DNA from 3 places in the Saccharopolyspora antiqui genome. Region 1 is predicted to be linked to each of the others. Evidence: riboswitches for the same ligand, from Rfam matches in the RefSeq annotation. Region 1 holds a riboswitch; each other region holds the start of a gene.
What was found. A riboswitch is a leader RNA that binds a small molecule or an ion and turns the genes downstream of it on or off. The one in region 1 is predicted to bind cobalamin.
Positions count from the first base shown of each region.

Region 2: linked by a shared signal. The riboswitch ahead of ACTWQN_RS36210 (ribonucleoside-diphosphate reductase subunit alpha) and the one ahead of metE (5-methyltetrahydropteroyltriglutamate--homocysteine S-methyltransferase) in region 1 are both predicted to bind cobalamin.
Region 3: linked by a shared signal. The riboswitch ahead of cobN (cobaltochelatase subunit CobN) and the one ahead of metE (5-methyltetrahydropteroyltriglutamate--homocysteine S-methyltransferase) in region 1 are both predicted to bind cobalamin.

Region 1 covers NZ_JBQQBO010000004.1:295,614-300,951, forward strand. Annotated here, with positions in the region: gene ACTWQN_RS10235 (serine hydrolase domain-containing protein) at 1-216, opposite strand, end outside; gene ACTWQN_RS10240 (hypothetical protein) at 318-440, shown strand; gene metE (5-methyltetrahydropteroyltriglutamate--homocysteine S-methyltransferase) at 488-2,776, opposite strand; cobalamin riboswitch at 2,910-3,157, opposite strand; gene ACTWQN_RS10250 (dioxygenase family protein) at 3,247-4,113, opposite strand; gene ACTWQN_RS10255 (IclR family transcriptional regulator domain-containing protein) at 4,231-5,037, shown strand.
Region 2 covers NZ_JBQQBO010000040.1:4,223-9,560, reverse strand. Annotated here, with positions in the region: gene ACTWQN_RS36230 (DUF5134 domain-containing protein) at 1-105, shown strand, start outside; gene ACTWQN_RS36225 (alpha-ketoglutarate-dependent dioxygenase AlkB family protein) at 191-838, opposite strand; gene ACTWQN_RS36220 (ABC transporter substrate-binding protein) at 972-1,913, shown strand; gene ACTWQN_RS36215 (glycoside hydrolase family 3 C-terminal domain-containing protein) at 1,941-3,593, opposite strand; cobalamin riboswitch at 3,601-3,813, shown strand; gene ACTWQN_RS36210 (ribonucleoside-diphosphate reductase subunit alpha) at 3,921-5,338, shown strand, end outside.
Region 3 covers NZ_JBQQBO010000012.1:168,937-174,274, reverse strand. Annotated here, with positions in the region: gene ACTWQN_RS20325 (sugar kinase) at 1-787, shown strand, start outside; gene ACTWQN_RS20320 (bifunctional 4-hydroxy-2-oxoglutarate aldolase/2-dehydro-3-deoxy-phosphogluconate aldolase) at 790-1,386, shown strand; gene ACTWQN_RS20315 (D-isomer specific 2-hydroxyacid dehydrogenase family protein) at 1,404-2,315, shown strand; cobalamin riboswitch at 2,592-2,724, shown strand; gene cobN (cobaltochelatase subunit CobN) at 2,824-5,338, shown strand, end outside.

The sequences.
Region 1 (5,338 bases):
GTAGGCCGCGCCCTTGCTGGACGAGAACACGCCGGTCAGCGAGTCCCCGCCGATCTCCGGGCCGACCCAGAGGTCGACGACGCGCTGGCCCGCGACGTAGGCGACCAGTTGGGCGGCGTAGTCGCCGCCTTCGTCCGCTGCCACGGCAGCGAATTCCTCCCGTACGGATTCGAATCCTGCGGCCACCGTGCCCTGCGGGCTGGTCTCGGTCGACATCGGAGCTCCTCGTCGCTCGTCCCGGTTCACGTTTGAACAAACCAGGAGCAACCCGGGATATTCCCTCCACCACAACAAGAACCGCCGTCCAAAACGTCCATTTGGCGTCGCTCGCCGGGAAGCTCCGAAAGGAGTCCGCCCAGGCGCTGGGCGTCGGTGGACCGGCCAGCCAAGCCCGCGCGCTGGCCGAAACCGTCCTCGACGCCGCGATGCGCCCGTCGTGAGCGGCGGCGGTCGCCGCAACGACCGCCGCCGCTCAGGCGACCGGAGATCAGCGCAGCGAGCGGCGCACTTCGGCGGTTGCCGCGACCATGTTCGCCAAGGCCCTCTCGACTTCGGCGTAGCCGCGGGTCTTCAGCCCGCAGTCCGGATTGACCCACAACCGCTGCGCCGGAACGGCTTCCAGCGCGGCGCGCAGCAGGTTGGCGACCTCGGCGGGCTCCGGTACGCGCGGTGAATGGATGTCGTAGACACCGGGGCCGACATCGCGTCCGAAGCCGACCGCGTTGAGGTCGTCGAGCACCTCCATGCGCGAGCGGGCGGCCTCGATGCTGGTCACATCCGCGTCCAGCGCCACGATCGCGTTGATCACCTCGCCGAACTCCGAATAGCACAGGTGGGTGTGGATCTGGGTGGACTCGGCGACACCGCAGGTGGCCAGCCGGAAGGCGGCCACCGCCCACGCCAAGTACTGCTCGTGCCGCACCGCGCGCAACGGCAGCAACTCCCGCAGGGCCGGTTCATCGACCTGGATGACCCGGATACCAGCGGTCTCCAGATCGCTCACCTCGTCCCGGATGGCCAGCGCCACCTGCTTGGCGGTTTCGGCGAGGGCCTGGTCGTCGCGGACGAACGACCACGCCAGGATCGTGACCGGTCCGGTGAGCATGCCCTTGACCGGCTTCTCGGTCAGCCGCTGGGCGAAGGTCGCCCACTCGACCGTGATCGCCTTCGGCCGGGAGACATCGCCGAACAGGATCGGTGGGCGCACGCACCGCGACCCGTAGGACTGCACCCAACCGTTGTCGGTGCTGGCGAAACCGTCCAGGTTTTCGGCGAAGTACTGCACCATGTCGTTGCGTTCGGGCTCGCCGTGCACCAGCAGGTCGAGTCCGAGTTCTTCCTGCAGGCGGATGACCCGCTCGATCTCGTCCCGCATCCGCTGCTGGTAGGTGGCCCGGTCGAGGCGGCCGGAGCGCAGCGCGGCACGCGCCTTGCGAACGTCCGCGGTCTGCGGGAAGGATCCGATCGTCGTGGTCGGCAGCGGCGGCAGGCGCAGGGATTTCCGCTGGGCTGCGCGCCTTTCGGCGTACGGCTCGCGCTGCGTGGCCGTCGGCCGCAACGCCTGCAGCCGGGCCCGGACGCGATGGTTGTGCACCCGATCGGCAGTCGCCCGGTCGGCAACCGCGGCGCGCGCCGCGGCCAGCTCCTCGGCCACCGCGTCGCGGCCCTCGCGCAACGCGCGGCCGAGCACGACGACTTCGCGGACCTTCTGCTCGGCGAACGCCAGCCACGACTTGACCTGCGGGTCGATGTTCGCCTCCGCCGCCACGTCGTGGGGCACGTGCAGCAGCGAGCAGGAGGTGCTCACGGCCAGCTCACCGGCCGCCCCCAGCAGCGTGGCGGCCGTCGCGAGTGCCTTGTCCAGATCGGTGCGCCAGATGTTGCGCCCATCGACCAGCCCGGCCACCAGCGTCTTGTCCCGCAGCCCGCGAACCGGTGACAGCGCGTCCGCCGTGGAGCTCCCGGCCACCAGGTCGACACCGAGCGCCTCGACCGGGCAGGACGCCAGCACTTCCAGCGCCTCGCCGAGATCACCGAAATAACCGGCGACCAGCAGGTTCGGGCGCTCGGGCAGGTCACCGAGGCGACGGTAGGCGGCGCGCAGCGCGGCCAGCTCGGCAGGCGAGCGGTCGGCGGCGAACGCGGGTTCGTCGAGCTGCACCCAGGCCACGCCTTCGCGGCGCAGCTCGCCCAGCAGCTCCGCGTAGACGTCGAGGAGCTCGGTGAGCTTGTCCAGCGGCCGGAACGACTCGGCGGCCCCGGCCGCCGACTTGGACAGCAGCAGCAACGTAAGCGGACCCACCAGCACCGGCCGGGTGGTCACGCCGTGCTCGGCCGCCTCCCGGTACTGCTCCAGCGCAGTCCGGTCGGCCAGCGAGAACCGCGTGTCCGGACCGATCTCGGGCACCAGGTAGTGGTAGTTGGTGTCGAACCACTTCGTCATCTCCAGCGGCGGCGTGGACTCCACCCCGCGCGCCATGGCGAAGTAGGTGTCCAGCGAGCTGAGTCCCAGGTCGGTGTAGCGCGCCGGGATCGCGCCGAAGGTGACCGCCGCGTCCAGCACGTGGTCGTAGAACGAGAACGTGTTGCCGGGCACCGAATCCAGCCCCGCGTCCCGCAGCGACCGCCACGTGTCGACGCGCAGTCGACGGGCGACCTCGCGCAGTTCCGCCGCGCTGCTGCGCGACGACCAGTAGCTCTCCAACGCGCGCTTGAGTTCCCGGTTGGGGCCGATCCGGGGGTAGCCGAGTACGGTAGATCCGATCTTGCTGGTCAACGCCCTCTCCTCGCGAGCTCGACGACAGATGCGCCGAGGTCCGACGGGAGACAGGCGAAACCAGCCAGCGCGGCGACCACGAGCTGACCATCCGCCAGGTCTTCCCGCGAGACCTCGGATCAGCGCGCACCACCGGGTGCGCGCACCGGCGGCAGGTCTTCGGACTCGCGGGCTCCTCCCGGTCCGTGCCGGGCGTTCCTACTGGCCGTCGCTTCCCAGGCACACGTGCCCAGTGCTAATCCCGGTCTGCTGCGACCGGGGACGGCGGTCGTTCCCACTCACCGCTGCGGGGCAGTCCCGGATTCGCACCGGGTTCCCTCTTGCCTCGGCCACCCGCGGTCACATCCCGTGGATAGCCGAACCACCAGCACCTCGGAGACTACCGGCTGGCAAGCCGTTGGCAAGGGCCCGCAGCACGCGCCCTGCGAGCCGGGTGGGTGCGGTGCTCGCGGCAGTGGTTCGACCGGCGATCAGTCGGTGGTCGGTTCGAGGACGAAGTCGTAGGTGGCGTGCAGGTAGGGCTGGTCGAGCTGGCCCCCGTCGGGTGTCGGGCCCGCTGGCCGCTCGACGAACTCGACCACGAGCGCGTCCTTGGTGCCGAAGACCACGTCGGTGTCGAGGTATTCGACGCCGTCCTGGAACAGGTGGGTGATCAGCTTGTGGTGGCCGGGCTCGTCGATGAGGAAGTGGACGTGTGCCGGGCGGAAGTGGCTGATGTCGGTCTTCTTGATCAGATCGCCGACCGGGCCGTCCATCGGAATCGAGTACCCCAGCGGCGCCACGGTGCGGATGCAGTACGTGCCGTCCTCGCGCGTCTGGTACTTGGCGCGCAGCCGGGCTTCGTCGATCTCGGCGATCTGGGACTCGTAGTAGCCATCGGAATCGGCCTGCCAGACGTCCAGAACCGCGGACGGCATGGGTTTTCCGCCGGTGTCGGTGACCTTGCCGGTGATGAACAGCGGTTTGCCCGGCAGGCCATCGGACATGTCGTGGCCGAAGGGCACCGGCGGCGAGCCGTCGATGTGGAACGGGCCGAGCACGGTGGCCGGGGTCGCCGTCGGCGAGAAGCGGTTGTTCAGCTGGACGACGAGCATGCTGAGCCCGATGACATCGGAGGCGAGGATGAATTCCTGCCGCTTTTCGTCGCTGAGCTGCCCGGTGGCGGTGAGCCATTCGATGGCGGCCAGCCACTCGTCGTCGGTGAGCTCGACCTCGCGGGCGAATTCGTGGATGTGCCGCACCAGCGCGGTCATCAACTGCGCCAGCCGCGGTGAGTGCGCGGTGCCCCATCGCCGGAGGGCCAACTCCGTGATGTTGTCCTCGTTGACGAACGCCATGGCAGACCTTCCTCCTTGCGGACATCCGTCCGTGGTACGGCCATCCTGGCCGAACGGATCCGTTCGTGGCAAGGCCGTCGCTGCCGCGGCGAGATCGGGAGGCGATAACCTGCGGTCATGCGTCGTGACGGCAACCCCGAGTTCATCGAGGCCCTGGCCAGGGGACTCGACGTCCTCCGCTGCTTCCGGCCAGGACAACCGACGATGTCGTTGTCCGAAGTCGCCGCGGCCGCGGACCTGGCCCGGCCCACGGCGCGCCGGATCCTCATCACCCTCGAACAGCTGGGGTACGTGCGCATCACCGACGCGGGCTTCACCCTCACGCCCCGGGTGCTGGAACTCGGCATGGCCTACATCGGCACCAGCAACCTGTGGGAATTGGGCAGGCCGCATCTCAGGCAACTCGTGGAACGCACGCACGAGTCGTGTTCGATCGCCCAGCTCGACGGGTCCGACATCGTGTACGTGGCGCGGGTGGCCGTGCCGAAGCTGGTGACCCTGGCGGTGACGATCGGCACCCGCTTCCCCGCGCCGCCGACCTCGCTCGGCAAGGTCCTGCTCGCCGATCTGTCGAGCACCGAACTGGACGGCGTGCTCGGCGTTCCCAGCCGGTCCGGGATCACCCCGAGGTGGCAGCCCGAGCGCGCCGAGTTCGCGGCGGCGCTGCGCGACGTGCGCGCCAAGGGCTGGGCCGCCACCGATGAGCAGCTGGCGCCCGGAATCCGCTCGATCGCCGCCCCGATCCGCGACGGCGGCGGTCGGGTCGTCGCGGCGGTGAACGTCAACGCGCACGCCGCGGAGACCACAATGGACACCCTGGTCGACCACCACCTGCCGCTGCTGCTGCAGGCCGCCAGCGCCATCGCCGCCGACTGGGACGTCTGGCGCGCCCGCCCGATCGAGGTCATCACCAGCGCGCGTTGAGCAGCTGTCTTTGTTCTTGTTTTTGAAGTGGTCGTGTCGGGCCGTCCACCTCGGGTGAGGTGGACGATTTCGCGCGAAATCGCCGTCTCCCACGCGGGGCGGGTGGCGATTTCGCGCGAAATCGCCAGGTCTGCCACCCGCACCACGAAGCAAAACGAGTCCGAAGACAGGCCCTCAGACGCCTTCTCGACTGCGGGATCCCCGACATCATGTATGCCAATACACCACGTCGAGGCAGGCCTCCCAGAGAACGCCAGTGGGCAGAGTCTGAGAACCCGCGGCGGTGCAAGTGCCCTAGGCG
Region 2 (5,338 bases), on a different contig from region 1:
CGTGCTCCGCCGACCTGCCACGACCGGCCCGCACCCCGGCTCACGGCGGTCACCGAACTGGTCCTGTCGCTGAGCATGGCCTACATGTTCCTGACCACGCTGTGACGGACCCGGAAACCTGCCCGTGCAGCGCTCGCCTTCTGCGGTGGGGCGGGCGAAATCGCCCGACGCCGCCCCGGGCACAAGGCACTCAGTCCATTCCGGACACCCGGAGGGTGATGTTCAGGCGACCGCCGGTCATGCCGATGTCCGGGCCGGTGCCGGGCAGGGTTCGCGGCACGCCGTGGTAGGCCAGCCGGGACGGGCCGCCGAAGACGAACAGGTCCCCCGAGCACAGCTGGAGATCCGTCCACGGCCGGTTGCGGTTCTCGGTGTTGCCGAACCGGAACACGCAGGTATCGCCCAGGCTCAGCGAAACCACCGGCTCGCGGCTGTGCTCGTCGCGATCCTGGTGCATGCCCATCCGCGCGGTCGCGTCGTAGAAGTTGACCAGCGCGACATCGGGCCGGTAGTCGGCGGCGTCCCGGCGGTAGGCGTCCGCCAGCGCCTGCCGACCGAGATCGCCCAGCCAGTCCGGGAACGGTGTGACCGGGGAACCGTCGCCGTCGGCGACCGTGCGCGAATACCGGTACGGGTACCAATGCCAGCCCAGGCACACGGTGCGCACCGACATCACACCCCCGCTGGGCAGCCGCGCGGACCGCATGCCCGCCGGGGAACCCGCCCACTCCCGGCAGGCCGTCACCAGTTCGCGCTGCCGGTCGAGGTCCAGCCAGTCGGGCAGGTGAACCGCACCCGGTGCGATCTCGGACCGGCCGCGCGGGATCAACGACTCCATGTCCGCACCTACCACGTCGAGATCAGCCACGCCGTTGGCCGCGCGGTGACAACCGTCTCAAAGCTGGTCTCCCTACTCCAATCAGGTTAGGCTTACCGAACTTTTGGAACCTCTCGGACAGGCAGGGAGCACCATGTTCCGTCCCCGTCGACTGCTCGCGGCGGTCACCGCCATGCTCGCGCTCGGCACCGTCGCCGCATGCGGCACGGCGGCCCCCGAGCAGCCCGCCGCGCCGCAGGGTGGCGAGCGAATCATCACGCACGCCAAGGGCCAGACCAAGATCACCGGCACCCCGCAGCGGGTGATCGTGCTCGACACCGGGGAACTCGACTCGGTGCTGGCGCTGGGGATCAAACCGATCGGAACCGTGCTGCCCGATGCCAACAAGTCGCTGCAACCGTACCTCGCGGAGAAGGCGGGCAACGTCGAGATCGTCGGCACCATCGGCTCGCCCAACCTGGAGAAGATCACCGCGCTGCAGCCCGACCTGATCCTGTCCAACAAGATGCGCGACGACCAGAACTACGAGGCGCTGAGCAAAATCGCCCCGACGGTGTTCGCCGACACCGTCGGCAAGAACTGGAAGCAGAACTTCCTGCTCGACGCCGACGCGCTGGGCAAGAAGACCGAAGCCCAGCAGATCCTGGACACCTACCAGCAGCGCGCCGCCGACATCGGCAAGCAGGTCGGCGACCCGGCCGCCCGCAAGATCAGCGTGCTGCGCTTCACCCCCGGCGACATCCGGCTCTACGACAAGGGTTCGTTCATCGGCACCATCCTGGCCGACGCGGGCCTGGGCCGCCCCGAGAACCAACTGCCCGACCAGACCTTCACCAAGATCAGCCGCGAGCAGATCTCCCAGGCCGACGGCGACATGCTGTTCTACTCCGCCTACGGCGACACCGCCAAGCAGCAGCTGACCGGCGTGGTCAACTCGGTGCAGTGGACGACGCTCGGCGCGGTGCGCGGCGGCAAGGCCATCGAGGTGCCCGACGACACCTGGTTCCTCGGCATCGGCCCGATGGCGGCCAACATGGTCCTCGACGACCTGCAGAAGTACCTCACCCAGCAGTGATCGGCACGAGCCCGTGGGTCGACCGGCTCACGGGCTCGTCGCCGCGCTGATCCGCAGATCCCCGGCGCTGCGCCCGACCAAGAACCCACCGCCCGGCTCGACGTCGATCATCGCCGACACCTCGGCACCCGCCTCGGCCGCCACGACGGCGAAGCCCGCCAACCGAAACGGCTCGTCGGCATACACCTGAACGACCTCGCGGCCCGCCCGCTCACCGGTGTTGCGCAGCTTCACCCGCACCGCATCGCCGTCGACGACGGCCTCGACGTACTCCCAAGCGGTGTAGCCCAGCCCGTGTCCGAAGTGGAATGCCGGGCGCACGCCGCGGTCCGCGTAGGCGCGATACCCGACCAGATCTCCCTCGGCGTAGTGCAATTCGCCGTCCACCGGTTGGACACCGGGCAGCGGGACCGGCACATCGGCCAGTTCGGCCGGGAAGGTGGTCGGCAGTCGGCCACCGGGCTCGATGCGACCGAGCAGCACGTCCGCCAGCGCATCGCCGTACTCCTGGCTGCCGAACCAGGTCCACAGCACCGCGGGCACCTCGCCAGCCCAGGGCATGATCACCGGCGACCCGGCGTTGACCACCACCACGGTGCGCGGATTCACCGCCGCGACCCTGCGGACCAGTTCGTTCTGGGTGCCCGGCAGGTCCAGCGAGGCGCGATCGCGGCCCTCGGTCTCGACCTCGTCGTTGGTGCCGACCACGACCACCGCGACATCGGCTTCGCGGGCGACCGCCAGCGCGGCGGCGAGTTCGCTGGCGTCGTCCCACTCCCGCGCGCGGTGCCCGATCCCGACGGCGACCAGCAGGTCGAGGCTGCGCGGGGTGAACTCCACCGTCAACGCCGCTCGGCCCGCCGCGTCCAGGTCCGATTCGACGAGCACGACGTTGAACCGCTGCTCGGGTGGTTCGATCAGGTCGCCCAACGGATCGGCGACACCGTCAGCGCTGACCGCAGCCACGTCCAGCACCGCGCGCCCGGACACCTCGACGCGGAAATGCCCGGTGCCGTTGACCCCGAACAGGTGCTCGCCGAGTTCGGCGGCGAGATTTCCCCGCAACCGCAACGATTTCGTCCCGCTGGGTAGCCCACCGAGCCACACCAGCCGCTCGGTGCCGCGCAACTCGCTGCTGAGGACCTGGCCCGCGCCGTCCAGGTACTCGACCCGGATGCCGGTCCCCTCGCCCGTCGGGTCGAAGATCTCCGTTCGCGCCAGCACGTCCAGCAGCCGCCGATGCCGCACCCCGCGCTGGTACACCACGTCCGCGTCGGGCAGCGTGGCCCGCAGACCCGCCAGCGGCGTCACCACGTGCGGCGGGCTGACGTGCGGCGAACCACCGCCCTGCACCGCCGGAATCGTGGCGCTCTCCCCGATCACCGCCACCTGCGCGCCGTCCCAACCCCACTCGCCCTTGAGGATGTCGTTCACCAGCACGGAATTCTCGGTCATGGTCTGTCCGTTGACCGAGTTGTAGGCGGCCATCAGCGCCCACGGCGACGCCTTCGCGATGATCCGCTCGAACGGCTTCAGGTAGACCTCGCGCAACGTCGGCTCGTCGATCACCGCGTCGTAGCTGAGCCGCTCCGTCTCGCTGTCGTTGGCGACGTAGTGCCCGGACTGTCGAGCGGGACACCGACACGCCGATATCTGCCCATGCTCACCAACCCCAGACACAACATGTAGTGTGTCGCTCGCTGGTGGTTCGCCGGAGGCATCCGGCGAGGCAAGAGGGAACCCGGTGCGAATCCGGGACTGCCCCGCAGCGGTGAACGGGAACGACCGTCGTGACCCGGCTGCCAGACGGCAGCGGGTACAGCACTGGGCGAGAGCCTGGGAAGCCACGACCAGTAGGCCGCCCGTGAGTCCGAAGACCTGCCACCGGTGCACGCGCGAGCGTGCTGTCCGGGACTTCGAGGGCGAGTCCGCGCGGACCACCAGCGGCGCTACCGCGGTGTCCTCGCGCGCCATCGCGGTTCGCCGAGCTCACGAGGGAGAGAGCCCGTGACCAAGACACTTGACGACTGGACCCGGGTGTCCACTGTGGTCCACCAGGCCTGCGCCGGACTGCCCGGCGTCTCGGCCGACGCCGTGCTCGACGAAGTGCGGCGCACCGGTTATGCCGGAATCAGCGACGACGAACTCTCGCTGGCGCAGATCATGGCGGCGCGCACCCTGATCGAGACCGAACCCAACTACTCGCAGGTCACCGCCCGGCTCCTGCTGCACCAGCTGCGCCGCGAAGCGCTGAACTTCCTGGGCGAACCGCGGGAAGCCGACCAGGACGAGATGCGGGAGCGCTACCCGCAGTACTTCGTCGACTACGTGCGGCGCGGCATCGAACTGGCGCGACTGGACCCCGAACTGGGCACCTTCGACCTGGCCCGACTCGGGCGCGCACTGCTGCCGGAACGCGACCTGACCTTCGGGTTCCTCGGCCTGCAGACCCTCTACGACCGCTACTTCCTGCACCACGACGGCACCCGGTTCGAGCTGCCGCAGGCGTTCTTCATGCGGGTCGCGATGGGGCTCGCGCTGCGCGAGGACGACCGCGAGGCCCGCGCCATCGAGTTCTACCAACTGCTGTCCTCGTTCGACTTCATGTGCTCGACGCCGACCCTGTTCAACGCGGGCACCACCCGACCGCAGCTGTCGTCCTGCTTCCTGACCACTGTGGACGACGATCTGTCCGGTATCTTCCATTCGATCAGCAACAACGCGCTGCTGTCGAAGTACTCCGGCGGGTTGGGCAACGACTGGACGCCGGTGCGCGGCATCGGCGCCCACATCAACGGCACCAACGGCAAGTCCCAGGGCGTGGTGCCGTTCCTGAAGATCGCCAACGACACCGCCGTCGCGGTCAACCAGGGCGGTCGCCGCAAGGGCGCGGTGTGCGCCTACCTGGAGACCTGGCACATCGACGTCGAGGAGTTCCTCGACCTGCGCAAGAACACCGGCGACGACCGCCGCCGCACCCACGACATGAACACCGCCAACTGGGTGCCCGACGAATTCCTGCGCCGCGTCGAAGCCGACGAGCAGTGGACGCTGTTCTCCCCGGACGAGACCCCGGACCTGCACGACCGCTACGGCCAGGATTTCGCCGAGCGCTACCGCGCCTACGAGCAGGCCGCCGATCGCGGCGAGATCCGGGTGTTCCGCCGGGTCCGCGCGGTGGAGCTGTGGCGGCGGATGCTGACCATGCTCTTCGAAACCGGCCACCCCTGGATCACCTTCAAGGACGCGTGCAACCTGCGGTCCCCGCAGCAGCACGTCGGCGTCGTGCACTCCTCCAACCTGTGCACCGAGATCACCCTGAACACCAGCACCGACGAGGTCGCCGTGTGCAACCTCGGATCCATCAACCTGGCCAGGCACATCACCCCCGACGGCATCGACGCCGAGCGGCTGCAACGCACCAT
Region 3 (5,338 bases), on a different contig from region 1:
TGGCGACGATCCGCTCGGCCGCCGCATGGTGGCGGCCATCGCTGCCGCCGGAGTGGACACCGGCCTGGTGGAGGTGCGCTCCGACGCGCCGACCGGCGTGTACTTCAAGGATCCCGGCCCGCAGGGCACCAGGGTCTACTACTACCGAGCGGGCTCCGCAGCGTCCACAATGGACGAATATTTCCTCGCGGACGAACTGCTCGACGCGCCGCGACTGCTGCACCTCAGCGGCATCACCGCCGCGCTGTCCGACGGCTGCGACCGGCTCGTCCAGCGGGTGCTGACCCGCGAACGCCGCGCCCGGATCACCTTCGACGTCAACTACCGCCCAGCGCTGTGGTCGGTCGAGCGGGCCGGGCCGCGGCTGCGGGAACTCGCCCAGCTCGCCGATGTCGTGTTCGTCGGACTTGACGAGGCGACCACCCTCTGGGGCGTCGAAACCGCTGCGGACGTGCGGAAACTGCTGGATGAGCCGAGTACCGTCGTGGTCAAGGACGGCGCCGATGCCGCCTACGCCCTGGGGGATGACACGGTGGTCGTGCCAGCCCCGAAGGTCGACGTCGTTGAGCCGGTGGGCGCCGGGGACGCCTTCGCCGCCGGATACCTCTCCGGTGTGCTGCGCGGCGAGGACGGCGTCCGGTGCCTGCGGCTCGGGCACATCCTGGCCGCGCAGAGCCTGCTCAGCACCGAAGACCACGTGGCGCCGCCGGATCGTGGCGCGATAGACGAGTGGCTCGGCTACGACGAGCAGCAGTGGGGCACCTTGAGCTTCGGCAGGAGTGAGTGAACGTGGGTTTCTTCGACAAGCTCTTCACCGGCCCGGTCATGGCGATCCTGCGCGGGATGGACCCGCAGCGGACCGTCGAACTGGCCGAGCGGGCGTGGGATCTGGGCATCGAGGCGGTCGAGGTACCGATCGAAACCCAGCGGGCCGAGTCGTCGCTGCGCGCGGCGGTGCTGGCGGGCGCGAAGCGCGATCGACCGGTGGGCGCCGGGACGATCGTGACCACCGAGCAGCTGCACACCGCCAAGGAACTCGGCGCGGCGTTCACCGTGGCGCCGGGCCTGGACCCCGAGGTCGCTCGGCTGAGCGCGGAACTCGACCTGCCGCACCTGCCCGGCGTGGCCACCCCGAGCGAGATCCAGCACGCCCACCGCCTCGGACTGTCCTGGATCAAGGCGTTTCCGGCTGCGGAGCTGGGCGCCGGGTGGTTCCGGGCGATGCTCGGCCCGTTCCCGGGCCTGCGCATGGTGGCCACCGGTGGGATGAACTCGCACAACGCACCGGAATTCCTCGCGGCCGGGGCGGCCGTGGTCGCGGTCGGTTCGGCGTTGGAGGATGCCGACCAGCTGCCCGCCTTGGCGAAGTTGGTCGACAACAGCTGATCGGAGACGGAGTAGACGTGAAGGTCCACATCGGTCCGGACGCCCCGCCGGAGCTTTCGGCGGCGGTCGTCGCGGCGGGTGCCGAGCTCGGCTCGGCCGCGGAGTCCACCGCGCTGATCTGGTACGGCGGCAAGCCCGACCGGTTCGCCGAATTCGACCACTCAGGCCTGGAGTGGGTGCAGCTTCCCTCGGCCGGTATCGAATCCTGGGTGGCCGCCGGTGCGCTGCGCGACGGCATCACCTTCACCTCCGCGGCGGGCACCTACGCCCAGACCGTCGCCGAACACACCCTCGGCCTGATGCTGGCCGGAGCGCGACGGCTGAACGTGATGGCCCGGGCCGATCGCTGGGCGCGTCCGGCGGGCATGCGCGGTCTGTTCGGCGCGACGGTCGGCATCATCGGTGCGGGCGGCATCGGTCGGGCGCTGATCGAGTTGTTGCGGCCCTTCGAGGTTCGGGTGCTCGCGGTGAACAGGTCCGGCAAACCGGTCGACGGGGCGGCCTGGACCTGGGGATCCGACGACGTCGCCGGGGTGGGCCAACTGCTGGCCGAGTCGGACTTCGTCGTGCTGGCCGCGCCGGCGACCGCTGAGACGGCGAAGCTGATCGATGCCGATGCGCTGGCCCGGATGCGCGCCGACGCGTGGTTGGTCAACATCGCGCGCGGATCGCTGGTCGACACCGACGCGCTGGTGGCGGCGTTGGACGCGGAGCGCATCGGTGGCGCGGCGTTGGACGTGACGGACCCGGAACCGCTGCCGGACGGACATCCGCTCTTCCAGCATCCGCGGGCGATCATCTCGCCGCACTCCGCGAACCCGCAGTCGCTGCTGATCCCGGCCCTGGCCCGGCGGGTCGAGGACAACGTTCGCCGGAGGCTGGCGGGCGAGCCGTTGCTCGGCGTGGTCGACCGCGCAGCGGGCTACTGACGCACCCGGGTGGTGCGGGGGTCGGGCGATTTCGCGCGAAACCGCCACCCTCTCTCCACGGGAACTGCCGATTTCCCGTGAAATCGCCCGTTTCCTCGGCACCGGCGCGCAGCCGGTCACGGCCAAGTCCCGAACCTGGCAGGGTGCTTTGCCGGATTTCGGGGCTGCGGTGTTGGGCAGGGCTGCTGTCGCAGCTCGCCGAGATGGTTCGGCGGTGTCCGGGTCGGCGGTGCTTGAGCCGTTAGGATGAGGTCCAGCCAGACGGCGGTGTCGCGGAGGAACCCGGTGCGAATCCGGGGCGGTCGCGCCACTGTGACCGGGGAGCAGCCCCCACTAGCCACTGCCCGGACCGCGATGGCGGCTCGGGCGGGAAGGCGGAGACCTGCGGTGATCCGGGAGCCAGGACACTCCTGCCGCCGTGACCCCACCGGGGCGCGCACCCCGAGAGAGGACGACCGTGAGCGAGCCTGCCCGCGAAACGACTCCCCGCGAAATTGGCCCCGGTGAAATTGGGCCCGGTGAAATTGGGCCCGGTGAAATTGGGCGAGTCCTGCTGCTGTCCACTGCGGACACCGATCTGCTGGCTGCCAAAGCCGCTGCCGCCGACTACCGGGTCGCGAACCCCGCCCGCGTCGCCGCCGAAGAGGTCCCGGCACTGCTCACCGACGTGGACGTGGTGGTGGTCCGCCTGCTGGGTGGCCGTCGGGCCTGGTCGGAAGGCCTCGACGCGGTGCTGGCCACCGGTGTCCCCACAGTCGCGCTCGGTGGCGAGGCCACCCCGGACGCCGAGCTGATGGCACTGTCCACTGTGCCCACCGGGGTCACCGCGCAGGCGCTCGCCTACCTCGTCGAAGGCGGCCCGGAGAACCTCGCCCAGCTGGCCCGGTTCCTCTCCGACACGGTGCTGCTGACCGGGGAGGGCTTCGCCGCACCGGAGAAGATGCCCGAGTTCGGTCGCCACAGCGACCGGCCGCACGATCCGTCCCGGCCCACGGTGGGCATCGTCTTCTACCGCGCCCACGCCCTGGCGGGCAACACCGCGTTCGTGGATTCCCTGGCCGACCAGGTGGAAGACGCCGGTGCCAACGCGGTGGCGGTGTTCTGCGGTTCGCTGCGCGGGCTGACCGATGCGGCCGGGCTGCGCGAGCTGCTCAGCGGCTGCGATGCCCTGGTGGCGACCGTGCTGGCCGCCGGTGGAACCGTGGCGGCGGAGGCGAGTGCGGGTGGCGACGAGGATTCCTGGGACGCCGGTGCGCTGGCCGAACTCGACATCCCCGTCCTGCAGGGCCTGTGCCTGACCACCAGTCGGGCGGTGTGGGCGGAAAGCGACGCGGCGCTGTCGCCGATGGACGCGGCGATGCAGGTCGCGGTGCCGGAGTTCGACGGTCGGCTGATCAGCGTGCCGTTCTCCTTCAAGGAAAGCGGCCCGGACGGCATCCCGGTCTACGTCGCCGATCCGGAGCGGGCGCGGCGCGTCGCGGGCACCGCGGTGTCGCTGGCCCGGCTGCGCCACGTCGACAACGCGGACAAGCGGCTCGGGGTGGTCCTCTCGTCCTACCCGACCAAGCATTCCCGCGTCGGCAACGCCGTCGGCCTGGACACTCCCGCGTCGGCCGTCGTGCTGCTGCGCGCGCTGGCCGCCGCGGGCTACGACCTGGACGGCCTGGACGTGTCCGGGTTGGACGGCGACAGGCTGATCCACCGGTTGATCGCCTCAGGTGGGCACGATGTCGAGTGGCTGACCGAGGACCAGATGTCCGAGGCGGCGATCCGGGTGCCCGCCACGCGCTACCGCGAGTGGTTCGACGCGTTGCCGGAGGCGTTGCGGGCGGCGATGACCGAACACTGGGGCGCCCCGCCCGGCAGCCTCTACGTCGACGACGAGGGTTCGATCTACGTCGCGGCGCTGCGCTTCGGCAACGTGGTGCTGATGATCCAGCCGCCGCGCGGCTTCGGGGAGAACCCGATCGCGATCTACCACGATCCGGACCTCCCGCCGTCGCACCAGTACCTGGCCGCCTACCGGTGGCTGGCCGAGGAGTTCGGCGCGCACGCGGTGATCCACCTGGGCAAGCACGGCACCCTGGAATGGCTGCCGGGCAAGGGCCTCGGCTTGGCGGCCGACTGCGCACCGGACGCGGTGCTGGGCGAGCTGCCGCTGATCTACCCGTTCATCGTCAACGATCCAGGCGAAGGCACCCAGGCCAAGCGCCGCGGGCACGCCGTCGTGGTCGACCACCTGATCCCGCCGATGGCCCGCGCGGACAGCTACGGCGACATCGCCAAGCTGGAGCAGCTGCTCGACGAGTACGCCATCGTCGCCGACCTGGATCCGGCCAAGAAACCCACGCTGCGCAACCAGATCTGGGAGCTGATCACCTCCGCCGACCTGCACCACGACCTGCACCAGGAGGACCAGCCCGACGCGGCGGCCTTCGACGACTTCGTGCTGCACGTCGACGGCTACCTGTGCGAGATCAAGGACGTGCAGATCCGCGACGGCCTGCACATCCTTGGCCGCGCGCCGCGCGATGGCGAACTGGTCAACGACGTGCTCGCGATCCTGCGCGCCCGGCAGGTCTTCGGCGGCACCGTCGGCGCGCTGCCCGGCCTGCGCTCCGCACTCGCCGTCCACTTCGGACTCGACGAGCAGGCGCTGCTGGCCGAGCCGGGCGCGAAGGTGGCCGTGCCGAGCGCGTTGACGCAGCTCGTCGAGGGCCCGGCCGCCTCCGCATCCGATGCGGTCGACCTGCTGGAAGCCTTGGCGCGCAAGCTGATCACCGCACTGGCCGAGACCGGGTGGCAGGCCGGGCAGGTCCGGGAAGTTGTCGCCGGGGTGCTCGGTGCGGCCGTGGACCCGGTGGCTCGGGTGCTGCGCTTCGCCTGCACCGAGGTCGTGCCCCGGCTGGCGCGGACCACCGAAGAGGTCGAGCACATCGTGCACGCGCTGGACGGAGGCTTCGTACCGGCCGGTCCGTCGGGATCGCCGACCCGCGGGCTGATCTCGGTGCTGCCCACCGGCC